DNA from 4 places in the Paenisporosarcina sp. NPDC076907 genome. Region 4 is predicted to be linked to each of the others. Evidence: riboswitches for the same ligand, from Rfam matches in the RefSeq annotation. Region 4 holds a riboswitch; each other region holds the start of a gene.

Region 1 (3,621 bases), on a different contig from region 4:
ATCTTGAAACATCATCATAAAATCCTTCTTACAAAGCGTTCAGAACTGGCAACCGTGGCGCCTGGAGTCTGGAATGTTCCAGCGGGCAAGGTGAAATTTCATGAAATTCCTCTAGAAGCTGCACACCGTGAAGTGCAGGCAGAAACGAATATGGCAGTACCTAGTCTCACAGAAATCCATGTCCGGACTTTCGAGGGACACACAGCCAGTGAACCTATTTACCGCCTTATTTATACATATGTTGCTGACGTAACAGAAGCGCAACTTGCCCATTTTCAGTTGAATGATGAGCATTCGGAATATGTCTGGATCTCAAAAGAAGAAGTCAATGACACCCGCTTTGACTCTTTACTTCCTGCTTTTCGAGACATTTTAATTACAAAAGTTTTCAACACTCCATCTTAATCAGGAGTGTTTTTTACATGTCCTTAATGACTTTCACCACTCCGTGAGCTGATAGATACGAAATGGGGATAAGAAGAAAAAGAGTGATCAAGCCAATCATCGTTCCAAGTGGTGAGATCGGAAGAAGGTTCCTTGTAAAAAAATCAAGCAATTGACAGTAGATGATAAAGATAACGATGGACATGACCAAAATAATAATTTTGTTAGTGAAGGACTTCAAAGTGATTCTCCTTTCTTTATACGAAAAAGAATTAATTTAAGTGTTACATTTTTTTCCAATATATACAACCGAATATTTACTATGAGCTCGTCGTTTGACTCATTGTTCCGCATGGTTTATTCTAACCTTGCACAAAATAATTTCATAAAGCGCCATTCTCAAGATGGCGAACAAGTTTTCTAGGGTTCCGCAAACAACCGGTTTGGCCTGGTCCGAGAGAAAACACTTTGCCAATTTGCAAAGCCACACGGAAGGATAAAAGCCTGGGAGATAACGTTTATACGTTCATCTCTCGGGCTTATTTTTATTGGAAAAGGAGTTGGGATTCATGAATAAAGAATGGATGAAAGTGTTGATAGCTGCTGTGTTTGAAGTGTTTTGGGTGATTGGACTGAAGCATGCGGATGATGTGTGGGCTTGGATTGGCACTTTAATTGCGATTGCAATCAGTTTTTATTTGATGATCATGGCAGGGAAAACATTACCCGTAGGAACTGTGTACGCAGTGTTTGTTGGTCTAGGTACAGCAGGTACAGTCATTGCAGACATTCTCTTTTTCGGAGAATCATTTAATATCCCGAAACTGGGTTTGATTGCGCTTCTGTTAATAGGGGTTGTCGGGCTTAAGTTGGTCACAAAAGAACAGGAAGAGGTGTCGTCATAATGGCATGGCTATTCTTAATCATTGCCGGTTTATTTGAAATGACAGGAGTCGCGATGATCAACCAAGTTCATAAAAATCGCTCTTGGAAGTCCATAACCGGATTGTTCGCAAGCTTTATGGCGAGCTTCTTGTTCCTAGCACTTGCTATGGAGACTCTTCCAATGGGAACGGCATACGCAGTGTGGACAGGCATTGGTGCTTCTGGAGGCGCAATTCTAGGTATGATGTTGTACGGGGAACCGAAAACATGGTTGCGCATGCTGTTTATTGCAATCGTGTTGGGAGCGGCTGTTGGATTGAAATTTATTTCTTAAAACTTGTCATGTCTTTCAAAAAACAAACATAGCATAGCTTTGTACAATTGAAATAAGCTGTATATTTCAATTTATTAGAAAATTGTGTTGACAAGTATTTTACACCCTGTCATAATCCAATTTAGATTTTAAAAAATATCATATCTACATTTTTCTTATCAAGAGCAGGTGGAGGGACTAGCCCTATGAAACCCGGCAACCGACTTACACGAGTAAGCACGGTGCTAATTCTTGCAGCAGTAGCTGACAGATAAGAGGATGTTAGTTCAACTACTAACCTCTTCTTTTTTGTGAAGAGGTTTTTTATTTTTTCTGAAGAGGTGAAAACATTGACTGAAGTAATCGCGACTTATTTAGTACATAGCATAGATGATAATTTTGAAAAAAAAGCAGAAGGCATCGCGCTTGGCTTGACTGTGGGATCCTGGACTGATTTGCCACAACTGGAGCAAAAACAACTGAAGAAACATAAAGGGCGCGTTGTATCTGTCGAAAATGTCGGTAGTTCAGATAACCGAACGAAAGGAATCATCCGTATAGCTTACCCGGTAGCCAATTACAGCCCAGACCTGCCAGCTATATTAATAACAACTTTTGGCAAGTTATCATTGGACGGAGAAATTAAGTTACTCGATTTGGAGTTTAGTCCGGAATTAACGGCACACTTTTCAGGACCGAAGTTCGGAACAGAAGGGATTCGCCAACTGACAGGTGTGCAAGGACGACCATTTGTCATGAGTATTTTTAAAGGCATTCTCGGCAAAGATTTGGACTTTTTACTGACACAGCTCGAACACCAAGCACGTGGTGGTGTGGATTTTGTGAAAGATGATGAGATTTTGTTCGAGAACGAGTTGACGCCTTTTGAGCAGCGAATTGTGAGAGGGCGTGAAGTGCTCGAGCATGTTTTCTCAGAGACAGGTCATCGAACACGTTACGCGGTGAATTTGACTGGACGAACATTTGACTTAAGAGACAAAGCAAAACGCGCGACGGAGCTAGGTGCTGATATGTTGCTGTTTAATGTGTACGCATACGGGCTGGACACGCTGCAAAGTTTAGCTGAAGATCCGGAAATCGCAATTCCTATCATGGCTCATCCCGCTGTTTCAGGAGCATTCACGCCATCCAGAAAGTATGGCTTATCCAACCAGCTCGCATTAGGTAAATTATTGCGACTTGCGGGGGCAGATTTCTCGTTGTTCCCTTCGCCATATGGAAGCGTAGCCTTGGAAAAAGGGGAGACACTTCAAATTGCCGATGCACTTCAAGCGCCTGGTTTATTGAAGACAACATTACCAGTACCATCTGCCGGCATTCATCCAGGCATGGTGCCACAACTAATCGAAGACTTCGGGATTAATTCCGTTATCAATGCAGGCGGCGGGGTGCATGGTCATCCAGCAGGTTCTGCCGCTGGAGGCAAAGCATTCAGGCAAGCTGTGGATGCAACGCTTTCAGGGAAGTCCTTATCAGAAGCAGCGCAAGCGAATACTGAACTGCAACAAGCCCTGGAATTGTGGGGTGACAAAGTACGATGACACAACCCGTCATATTTTGTGATTTTGATGGCACCATTACTACGAAAGACAACATCATGGCCATCATGAAAAAATTCGCACCACCTGAATGGGAACCGATAAAAGACCAGATTCTTGGCCAGGAAATATCCATTCAACAAGGCGTAACCCAACTTTTCAATTTGTTATCAACCGACCAAAAAGATGAAATTACACAGTTCGTACTGAATCAAGCACAAATTCGAGAAGGATTTGAAGACTTTGTCGCTTATACGAAAGCGCAACATATTCCACTGTTCATCGTATCTGGAGGCATTGACTTCTTTGTTAAACCACTCGTGAAGGACCAAATAGAAGACGAGCGTATTTACTGTAACGAGGCAGATTTTTCTGGGGAAACCATTACGATTAATTGGCCACATACTTGCGATGAACATTGCTCGAATGGCTGCGGTTGCTGTAAACCTTCCATTATTCGCAAACTGAGTGACGACAACA
Region 2 (3,621 bases), on a different contig from region 4:
GTCATTTTACTATTTTGAAATACAATTTGTTTTATTCCCTGTTCAAATTGATTTGTTCCCGTCCACTGTTAGTTTCTTCCTGTTTGAAAGCAGCTTCTTGCCTCTCATACCGATTTATTCCCATTCGCGACTGATTTATTCCCTTTCAACCAATAACCACCATTAAAAAAGCCATTCAAGGGAATTCCCTCGAATGGCTTTTCCTAGTATTAAACGCCTGCTTTTTCTTTCAAAGTAGCCGCTCTGTCTGTTTTCTCCCATGGAACATCCAAGTCTGTGCGACCGAAGTGTCCATAAGCAGCAGTTTGCTTGTAAATTGGACGACGTAGATCTAACATCTTGATGATTCCAGCTGGACGAAGGTCGAATGACTCGCGAACAATTTCAACAAGTTTCGATTCTTCAACAATACCTGTACCAAATGTATCGATTGCAATTGATACGGGTTGTGCAACACCGATTGCATAAGCAAGTTGAACTTCACAACGGTCAGCAAGTCCTGCTGCAACAATGTTTTTAGCTACATAGCGAGCTGCATATGCTGCTGAACGGTCAACTTTCGTTGCATCTTTACCAGAGAATGCGCCGCCACCGTGACGAGCATATCCACCGTACGTATCAACGATAATTTTGCGTCCTGTTAAACCAGCATCCCCTTGAGGTCCACCAATTACGAAGCGGCCAGTTGGGTTAATGAAGTATTTTGTGTTTTCGTCGATTAATTCTGCAGGAACTACAGGATTGATGACATGTTCTTTCAAGTTGCGTTGAATTTGCTCAAGTGTTACTTCTGGGTGATGTTGAGTAGAAATAACAATTGTGTCAATACGCAAAGGTTTATTGTTTTCATCATATTCAACAGTTACTTGTGTTTTGCCGTCTGGACGTAGGTATGGAAGAATTTCCTCTTTACGTACTAGTGCTAAACGACGAGCTAACTTATGAGCCATACTAATAGGAAGTGGCATTAATTCCGGTGTTTCATTACAAGCAAAACCGAACATTAAACCTTGGTCACCTGCACCGATTGCTTCGATGTCTGAATCTGTCATCGAACCTTCACGCGCTTCAAGTGCTCTGTCAACACCCATAGCGATGTCAGCAGATTGCTCATCGATTGCAGTCAATACTGCAGAAGTCTCTGAGTCAAAACCATATTTTGCACGTGTGTAGCCAATTTCTCGAACTGTTTCACGTACCACTTTTTGAATATCCACATATGCTGAAGTTGTGATTTCACCGGCAACAAGTACTAAACCTGTAGTTACAGTTGTTTCACAAGCAACACGTGCATTTGGATCTTCTGTTAAAATAGCATCTAAAATTGCGTCTGAAATTTGATCGCAAATTTTGTCCGGATGCCCTTCTGTTACTGATTCTGATGTAAATAGACGACGAGTTGTCATTAAAAATTCCTCCTATATCCTTCGAGATTGCTCTCGGAAAATTCAAACGGTACTCATTTCCCATGTCCAGCTTATTCATTCGAATAAAACCTTCCGCCTTTTCGGGCTTCTGCACACGAGGATAAAGGGAGATGTCATAAAAAAAACCCTCTCTCACGTAAAAACATGAGGAAAGGTATTCGTTAATGGGCACCTTTCACTCTTATCATCCAAGGAATACACCTTGCTTCAGGTTCAGCACCTTTGCCAATTACTACTTGGTTCATAACTGCAGGTTGCCGGGTTTCATAGGGCCTGACCCCTCCACCAGCTCGGGATAAGAGTATCCGTTCAGTTTTACATCATAATAAACTAATGATGGGTTGTCAAATATTTTTTTCATTCTATATAAATGTTTGAAAATCAGAAAAAATTTATTAGGCTATTAGTGTAGATTAATAAACGTAATGTGTTATACTAATTTTCGAATAAAGCATAAACCCGTTATAAGGGTAATATACGACAAAGGAAGGTACATATACATGAATTCAGTGAACACGATGAACGAGCTGAACGACTTGTTAAATGGCCAAAACGTGCATGTGCAACTTTCAGTCCCACAACTTGTGGAGAAAGCAACATTACGTGGAGAAGCTGTCTTAACATCAACTGGAGCTGTAAAAGTAGAGACAGGAAAATATACAGGACGTTCTCCTAAAGACAAATATGTTGTTGTGGAAGATATCTCGAAGGACAAGATTGATTGGGGCGCTGTAAACCAACCAATATCATCTGAAATTTTCTCATCTTTATATAAGAAAGTCGTTAATTATTTAAAAACAAAAGAAGAGTTATTCGTCTTCAATGGCTTTGCAGGTGCAGACAAAGAATCTCGTCTTTCCTTGCAAGTGATTAATGAATATGCTTGGCATAACCTTTTTGCACACCAATTATTCATTCGTCCAACACAAGAAGAGTTGGCTACGCATGAAGCTCAATTCACGATTGTATACGCTCCGACATTTAAAGCGGATCCTGCAATCGATGGTACTGGTTCTGAAACGTTTATTATTGTTTCAATGGAAGAACGTATCATTTTAATTGGTGGTACAGAGTATGCAGGTGAAATGAAGAAATCAATTTTCTCTATCATGAACTACTTACTACCTGAGCAAGGCATTCTGCCTATGCACTGTTCTGCAAACGTTGGTGAAAAAGGCGATGTTGCTTTATTCTTCGGATTATCAGGAACTGGTAAGACAACATTATCTGCTGATGCAGATCGCAAATTAATCGGTGATGATGAGCATGGATGGTCAGATAATGGAGTTTTCAATATTGAAGGCGGCTGTTATGCGAAAGCAATCAACTTGACTCGTGAAAATGAACCACAAATTTTCGATGCAATTCGTTTTGGATCGGTATTGGAAAACGTAGTATTAGACCCTGAAACACGTATGCCGGACTATGAAAATATTTCGTTGACTGAAAACACGCGTGCGGCTTACCCATTACAAGCGATTGATAACATTGTTGATCCTTCTGTTGCCGGTCATCCGAAAACCATCATTTTCTTGACTGCTGATGCGTTTGGCGTTTTACCTCCAATCAGTAAGTTGACGAAAGAACAAGCAATGTATCACTTCCTAAGTGGATTTACATCAAAATTAGCTGGTACAGAGCGTGGAATTACATCTCCACAAGCAACATTCTCTACTTGTTTCGGTTCTCCATTCCTTCCCCTTCCTGCAACTGTTTATGCAGAAATGTTGGGTAATAAAATTGACGAACATGATGCTCAAGTCTTCCTAGTTAACACAGGATGGACGGGCGGCGAATATGGAGTAGGCAGCCGTATGAAACTTTCTTATACACGTGCGATGGTTCGTGCAGCGTTGGAAGGTAAATTGGACAACGTTGAAACAGACAAAGGTTCAGTATTCGGTCTAGCGATTCCTAAAGAAGTTCCAGGAGTACCAGCTGACGTATTAAACCCACGCGATGCATGGACGGATACAGCAGCCTACGATAAAAAAGCTCAGGAATTGGCAAATCAATTCCGTGCAAACTTCAATAAGTTCGGATCTGTATCTGAAGACATTATCTCTAAAGGCGGTCCAATCATCTAGAATAAAAAAATGGCTTGCACTTCGTGTGCAGGCCATTTTTTTACTCCATAAATTCGATAGCAGTGTTTTCAGGAAAATAGGATTCTATTTCCTTTGCATCCTCAATA
Region 3 (3,621 bases), on a different contig from region 4:
AATCAAATACAGTCATAAGTTCTACTTCCAATTTTGCCGTCAATTTGCCTAACGAATCCTGCACCATCGGGAACTCAACAAGCTTTCGTCCAAAAGCATCTCGTTGATGAGCATATTCAGAAGCCTCATTTAATGCGCGGCGCATGATTCCAAGAGATGCGACAGCATTGCAAATACGCGATAAATTCAATGCTTCCATCATATATTTCAGGCCATTCGCTTTATCACCCACTGCATAAGCCACCGCACCGTCGAATTCCACTTCACCACTCGGCACTGCTCTTACACCTAACTTGTCTTTCAATCTTCGAATGGAAATCCCATTCAACGAACCATCTTCCAGTCGCCATGGAACAGCAAAAAGTGTCAATCCACGTGAACCTTCAGGCGCTCCATCGATTCGTGCAAGAACCATCGCGACCTTTGCCATACCGGCATTCGAGGCAAAATACTTTTCGCCATATAATCGAAAATGATCACCCTCCTGCTCAGCCTTTACCACATTTGCACCAACATCCGATCCACCTTGCCGCTCAGTCAAAAAAGTGGCACCTTCAAACAACTCCATTTCCCCTGTGGCACACACATGCGGTAAGAAACGATCTTTCAATTTTTCATCCGCATAATGGTCGAGCAAGAATGCCGTGGCCATCGTCAAAGTAACGGGACAATAAAAACCCGCTTCTGATTGGGATAATACGTAGCCTTGTGCAAAACTGTACAAATAATTCCCCTTACGATCCAACTCCGGTATCTTCTTGTGCACATAGCCGACTATCCCTGTTTCATAAGTTTCCTGCACGGTCTTTTTGTACCCTTCATTGACCCATACTTCCGAAACATCTTCTCCGTAACGATTGAATTTCACCAAGTTTGGTGCACCTTCACGATCTGTATGGCGAGCCCGTTCATCAATTTCATTCGCTACTTGCTCACCAAACTTAGTCAAAGCCTTATCTGCAAAGTCAAACATGTCAGGTTGCAATCCACTTCTCAAAATATGTTGCAGCGTTTCATCTTCAGAATAAAAATTTCGTCGAATCATTTCACATTCCCCTTTAAATTCGATAATTTTTCCTGGAACTGCCCAAGCAACTCTTCCATTTCAGACTTCATATTCTGCAAATCAAGAATTTTCATATTTATCTCAGCCACCCGTGTCGTGCCATACTCAATCGTCCGCTCCAACTGCTTAGCACCCGTCCGATCATGGTCGAACAACAACACCATTTCTTTAATTTCATCCAGATTAAAACCATACTGTTTTCCGCGGATGATCAACTTAAGTTTCGCGTACTCCTTTGGTCCAAACATCCTAATATTGCTCTCTGTTCGAACAGGTTTCAACAAGCCAAGTTCCTCATAATATCGGATGGTCCGCGTCGTCACCCCAAACTCTTTCGCTACTTCTGCGATGCTCTTCATTCCCACCTCACCGCTTCCCATTTTTACCTATTCTAACATTGACGTTAACGTAAACTTCAAGACTCTTTATGAAAATATTGATTGTTTTTTTCATAAACAATACATCCAATTTTCCCGTCATCCATTCGAGCACGTAAATTCAGTGATTTTTTGAAATGAATAATTATTAAACTATTGCGACTATTAATCACCTAGTTGACAGGCTGAAATATTCAGACTATAGTGAACAACATAATTAAATATGCGTGATTTCTTATCAAGAGATGTGGAGGGCCTGGCCCTATGATACCTCAGCAGCGGGTTTTTACTTCGTGTAAAAATACTGTGCTAATTCCAGCGGACAATTTATTGTTCGATAGATAAGAAGGAGTGTTCGAGCTAATTTTCTGTGGATTTGTGTCCGCATTTTCTTTGCATACGTATGCCTCTTCTGTCTATCGACAGAAGGGGCTTTTTTTATTGCCCATCCTCTTTGATAACGAACATGACATAGAAAGGGGCGACATCCACTTGATTGAATTCCAACAAGTCACGAAATCATTTCAAACCAAAAAGCAAACGGTTGAAGCCTTGAAAGGCATAGACCTCACTGTTGAAAAAGGAGATATCTTCGGGGTGGTTGGCTATAGCGGTGCAGGGAAAAGCACACTCATCCGATTGGTCAATCTGCTCGAACGCCCATCCAGCGGGCAAGTAATAGTTGACGGACAACAACTAACTGCACTGAAGCCTAAACAACTTCGAGCTCAAAAGAAAAAAATCGGCATGATCTTTCAACACTTCAACCTGCTGAATTCCAAAACTGTTTTCGATAACGTTGCCATTCCGCTCGTATTATCAGGCACATCAAAATCAATAATCAAAACGCGTGTTGAAGAATTACTAGACTTCGTAGGGCTTGCAGACAAAGCCAAGAACTATCCCGAGCAGCTATCGGGTGGTCAGAAACAACGGATTGGGATTGCAAGAGCGCTAGCTACAAACCCCTCCATTCTGCTATGTGATGAAGCCACATCAGCACTTGATCCACAAACGACCAGCGCTGTTTTGCAGCTGCTCAAAAAGATTAACCAAGAATATGACATTACGATCCTGCTCATTACACACGAAATGTCCGTCATCCGGGAAATTTGCAACAAAGTAGCGGTCATGGAAGGCGGACGCGTAGTGGAACAAGGTTCCGTTTTTGATGTCTTTGCTTCACCAAAAACGGACATCGCAAAGAATTTTGTTCGGACAGTCATTCACGACGAAATCCCACAAAGCGTTCTTAAAAATGCTGTATTATCAAGCACGCTGCCAATCATTTGGAAAATAAATTTTGTCGGCAACACATCTAGTCAGCCCTTACTTTCGACTATTGCTAAGAAATATGACGTGCACTTAAGTGTTCTTTCAGCAAACATTTCAGAGATCCAGGAGACCCCTTTTGGTAATTTGATTATCGAAGTAACAGGTGAAAAGAGCGAGGTAGAAAAATCTTTCTCCTTTATCAAAGACGAAGGGTTCATCATACAGGAGGTGAAACTGCATGACTGATACATTATGGGGCATGGAAATTACAACCGAACAACTACTGGTTGGCTTTGGCGATACGCTTTACATGGTCGCTATTTCGCTAATTTTTTGGCACTGATTGGTCTCCCACTTGGCATCTTGCTCGTCATTACACGAAAAGGCCATATCTTGGACAATAAATGGATTTTCAACATCTTGAATCCTGTCATTAATATTTTACGTTCCGTGCCTTTTATCATTTTGCTCGTCGCAATCATCCCTCTAACTAGACTGATAATCGGCTCAGCCATCGGTACGAATGCTGCAATCGTACCACTCGTCTTTTACGCAGCACCGTACATTGCACGGCTTGTCGAAAACTCATTACTCGAGGTCGATAAAGGCATTATCGAAGCTGCACAGTCGATGGGTGCAACAGTTCCACAAATCATCTTGAAGTTCTTGATTCCGGAAGGCTTGAGCTCACTGATTCTCACCTTTACCACTGCAACTATTGGTTTGGTCGGAGCATCTGCCATGGCTGGAGCAGTTGGTGCTGGCGGTGTTGGTGACTTAGCACTGACATATGGATACCAACGTTTTGACACGATGACCATGGTCGTCACAGTCGCAGCACTCGTCATCATCGTTCAATTACTGCAATCAACAGGAAACATGGTTTCAAAAAAAATAAGAAGA
Region 4 (3,621 bases):
GGTATTAATGAGCACACCAAAAGAATTACGCTACTCTGAAGAACACGAATGGGTTAAAGTTGAAGACGGAAAAGCGCGTATCGGCATCACACATTTCGCTCAATCTGAGCTTGGTGATATTGTATTCGTTGAACTTCCACAAGTAGGCGACGAAATCAAAACAAATGAACCTTTTGGAAGTGTTGAATCTGTTAAAACAGTTTCTGAACTTTACGCACCAATCAGTGGTAAAGTAGTTGAAGTGAACAGTGGCTTGGAAGACAGCCCTGAATTCGTAAATGAATCTCCATATGAAAATGCATGGATGATCGTTGTCGAACCTACAGACTTGTCTGAAGTGGACTCATTAATGACTGCTGAGCAGTACGAAGAAATGACTCAAGAGTAAAATCGTTAGTTGAACGCCGACATTTGTTCGGCGTTTTTTGCATATGTCGATAATAACTGCGAGTTTAAAAAGGAATATTAAAAGTATGGTATTAGTTGTCATAGGGGAAGAGTTGAAACATGATGAACTTTACTTTTAATAATAATTTTTAAATAACCTTTTAAGTCAGTACAGCCAGGAGTGATCCCATGCCAATTGATAAAGTCATACTTGTAGAAGGACGTTCAGACAAACAGAGAATACTGCGGCTTATAGCAGAGCCTATTGAAATCGTCTGTACAAACGGAACGGTAAGCGCTACCCGTCTGGAAGAGTTACTGGCACCTTACGATCAGTTGGAGATCTATGTATTTGTCGATGCTGATAAATCGGGAGAAAAATTACGTGCGCTCATTAAACGTGAATTTCCTGAAGCCCTTCATTTATATACTGAACCAGCCTATCGCGAAGTTGCAACAACCCCGATGAAAGTTCTTGCAACTGTATTACTCGGCGCCAATATCGATGTGAAATCGGAATTTATTGCCTAAAGGATGAATACCATGAAAGAATGGACACGTGCGGAGTGGGAGAATCAGTCCCAAAACGCAGAGGTGACAGCTTATTATTTATATGCACCGATGTGCGGCACTTGTATGGTTGCTTCAAAAATGCTTGAAGTTGTTGAAGAACTGTTACCTGAGGTGGAAATTGGAAAAGCCAATTTAAATTATGTGGAAAGCTTGGCAATTGATCATCAAATCGAAAGCGTTCCGTGCTTACTTATTGCTGAAAACGGCAAAATTATTGAAAAAATCTACGCATTTCAGTCAGTTCCACATCTGTATAATCGATTAAGAAAAAATATTTGACGTAGACTTTTGAACATGATACATTAGCTTTCGTAATAAAAACTTAAAACTTAATATCGTCGCTCTTATAAAGAGAGGTGGAGGGAAGTGCCCTATGAAACCCGGCAACCGTCACAATTTGTGAAATGGTGCCAAATCACTCAAAGTATTTTTGCTTTGAAAGATGAGAGAACGGTCTGACGTATATAATTATGCATTGGTCCCTTCTGCTTGTCTGCGGAAGGGATTTTTATTTTTCACAAGGGCATCTTAACAATGATGTGATTGAATGTGAAAAGACAAAATGCATCTGCGGCCAGCACAATTGTACGATAAACTATTTATCAGATACTCAGAGGTGAAGTGAACATGATTCAATTACAAAATTTATCAAAAAGGTTTGATACAGCTAATGGCCAGCTCATTGCAGTTGATAACGTGAATCTAACCGTTGATACAGGTGAGATCTTTGGCATTATTGGATACAGTGGAGCCGGAAAAAGTACATTGATTCGATTGTTAAATGGCTTGGAAAAACCTACTGCTGGTAGCGTCACTGTGAATGGACAAGAAATTTCATCCAGTTCAGGACAGGCTCTTCGTAGCGCAAGACAAAAAGTAAGTATGATTTTCCAACATTTCAATTTACTATGGTCCCGTACAGTTGAAGAGAATATCTCGTTCCCGCTTGAAATTGCCGGGATCAGCAAAACAAAACGTTCAGAACGAGTGAAAGAATTAATCGAACTTGTTGGATTGACAGGTAGGGAGAAAGCATACCCTTCGCAGTTATCCGGCGGTCAAAAGCAACGGGTAGGAATTGCACGTGCCCTTGCAAACAATCCCGAAGTACTGTTATGTGATGAAGCGACTTCAGCGCTTGACCCAGAAACTACAGATGCCATTTTGGAGCTGTTAGTAGATATCAATAAACGATTAGGATTGACGATTGTTCTGATCACGCATGAGATGCATGTCATCCGTAAAATTTGTCATCGGGTTGCAGTTATGGAAGCTGGAAAAGTAGTTGAAATGGGAAGTGTACTTCAAATATTCCAAGCACCTGAACAACCGATTACAAAACGCTTTGTTGCACAAGTAAATGGTCCGGAATCCGCAAGTCAAACAATTGCACATTTAGTCGAGCAATATCCTTCAGGCAAACTTGTGAAATTAGTTTTTGTCGGAGACAGAACGGAACAACCAATTCTTTCAAGATTAATTAAACAATACCAAGTAGAAGTAAACATTGTTCAAGGAAATATTGCACAAACTCAAAATGGAGCTTATGGAACGTTGTATCTTCAAATCGATGGAAATTCAATCGCAATCGATCAAGCAATCGATTATTTACACGGTCAAGAAGTTCAAACGGAGGTGATTTCACATGATTGAAAACCTTCTACCGAATGTGGACTGGGAAAAAATGTGGGAAGCCACACTTGAAACTTTATATATGACAGCAATGGCTACCGGTCTGACTTTCATTATCGGTTTGGCACTAGGAATACTACTATTTCTTACTAGCCCTCATCAATTATGGGCAAACAAAATAGTCTACTGGTTAACAGGGGCATTCGTAAATATTTTCCGATCGATTCCGTTTATCATTTTAATTATTTTATTGATTCCGTTCACTAAATTTTTACTCGATACGATTCGTGGGGCAAACGCTGCATTACCTGCACTAATTATCGGTGCAGCACCATTCTATGCACGCATGGTACTGATTGCATTACGTGAAATCGATAAAGGGGTAATAGAAGCAGCTCGCTCGATGGGAGCGAAAACTTCTACTATTATATGGAAGGTGCTGCTTCCAGAGTCTTTACCGGCATTAATCTCAGGGCTTACCGTTACTGCTATCGCACTGGTTGGTTATACGGCAATGGCCGGCATAATCGGAGCCGGTGGTCTTGGTAACTTAGCGTTCCTAGATGGCTTCCAACGAAGTCGTGAAGATGTAACAATTGTCTCCACGATTCTAATTTTACTCATTGTCTTCGTCATCCAATGGGTGGGAGATGCGATTACAACAAAAGCAGATAAACGTTAATTTGGTTTCGTCGGGTTTATACTCGATAAAATACACAACAAAAAGGGAGAGACATTCATGAAGAAATTTGTAGCAGGAATTTTATTATCGGCAAGTGTCATTACACTTGCAGCTTGCGGTGGAGATAATTCGTCTTCAGGAGACAGCAAAGAGCTAGTTGTTGGGGCTTCTAACGTACCTCATGCAGAAATCCTAGAACAAGCAAAACCGTTGCTTGAGAAAAAAGGAATCGAACTTAAAATCGAAACTTACCAGGATTACATTTTGCCGAATAAAGATTTAGATGCTGGGGATCTGGATGCAAACTACTTCCAGCACATTCCTTACTTGGAGTCACAAATTGCGGA

What was found. Region 4 has a riboswitch for S-adenosylmethionine ahead of ACQKEV_RS11780 (methionine ABC transporter ATP-binding protein). Riboswitches for the same ligand answer to the same signal wherever they lie in the genome.
Region 1: it holds a riboswitch for S-adenosylmethionine, as region 4 does, so the genes downstream of both, ACQKEV_RS16070 (2,3-diketo-5-methylthiopentyl-1-phosphate enolase) here and ACQKEV_RS11780 (methionine ABC transporter ATP-binding protein) in region 4, are expected to answer to the same signal.
Region 2: it holds a riboswitch for S-adenosylmethionine, as region 4 does, so the genes downstream of both, metK (methionine adenosyltransferase) here and ACQKEV_RS11780 (methionine ABC transporter ATP-binding protein) in region 4, are expected to answer to the same signal.
Region 3: it holds a riboswitch for S-adenosylmethionine, as region 4 does, so the genes downstream of both, ACQKEV_RS04595 (methionine ABC transporter ATP-binding protein) here and ACQKEV_RS11780 (methionine ABC transporter ATP-binding protein) in region 4, are expected to answer to the same signal.

The regions. Positions count from the first base shown of each region.
Region 1 is NZ_JBNNIX010000006.1:110,268-113,888, reverse strand. Features, by position in the region: gene ACQKEV_RS16085 (NUDIX hydrolase) at 1-405, shown strand, start outside; guanidine-I (ykkC/yxkD leader) riboswitch at 794-897, shown strand; gene ACQKEV_RS16080 (DMT family transporter) at 954-1,289, shown strand; gene ACQKEV_RS16075 (DMT family transporter) at 1,289-1,603, shown strand; SAM riboswitch class I at 1,756-1,860, shown strand; gene ACQKEV_RS16070 (2,3-diketo-5-methylthiopentyl-1-phosphate enolase) at 1,933-3,144, shown strand; gene ACQKEV_RS16065 (2-hydroxy-3-keto-5-methylthiopentenyl-1-phosphate phosphatase) at 3,141-3,621, shown strand, end outside.
Region 2 is NZ_JBNNIX010000002.1:724,231-727,851, forward strand. Features, by position in the region: gene metK (methionine adenosyltransferase) at 210-1,406, opposite strand; SAM riboswitch class I at 1,606-1,729, opposite strand; gene pckA (phosphoenolpyruvate carboxykinase (ATP)) at 1,928-3,514, shown strand; gene ACQKEV_RS11320 (hypothetical protein) at 3,555-3,621, opposite strand, start outside.
Region 3 is NZ_JBNNIX010000001.1:941,128-944,748, reverse strand. Features, by position in the region: gene ACQKEV_RS04605 (acyl-CoA dehydrogenase family protein) at 1-1,045, opposite strand, end outside; gene ACQKEV_RS04600 (MerR family transcriptional regulator) at 1,042-1,425, opposite strand; SAM riboswitch class I at 1,676-1,791, shown strand; gene ACQKEV_RS04595 (methionine ABC transporter ATP-binding protein) at 1,936-2,964, shown strand; partial or broken gene ACQKEV_RS04590 (methionine ABC transporter permease) at 2,978-3,621, shown strand, end outside.
Region 4 is NZ_JBNNIX010000003.1:49,369-52,989, reverse strand. Features, by position in the region: gene gcvH (glycine cleavage system protein GcvH) at 8-388, shown strand; gene ACQKEV_RS11790 (toprim domain-containing protein) at 577-918, shown strand; gene ACQKEV_RS11785 (thioredoxin family protein) at 931-1,239, shown strand; SAM riboswitch class I at 1,302-1,409, shown strand; gene ACQKEV_RS11780 (methionine ABC transporter ATP-binding protein) at 1,588-2,613, shown strand; gene ACQKEV_RS11775 (methionine ABC transporter permease) at 2,606-3,274, shown strand; gene ACQKEV_RS11770 (MetQ/NlpA family ABC transporter substrate-binding protein) at 3,332-3,621, shown strand, end outside.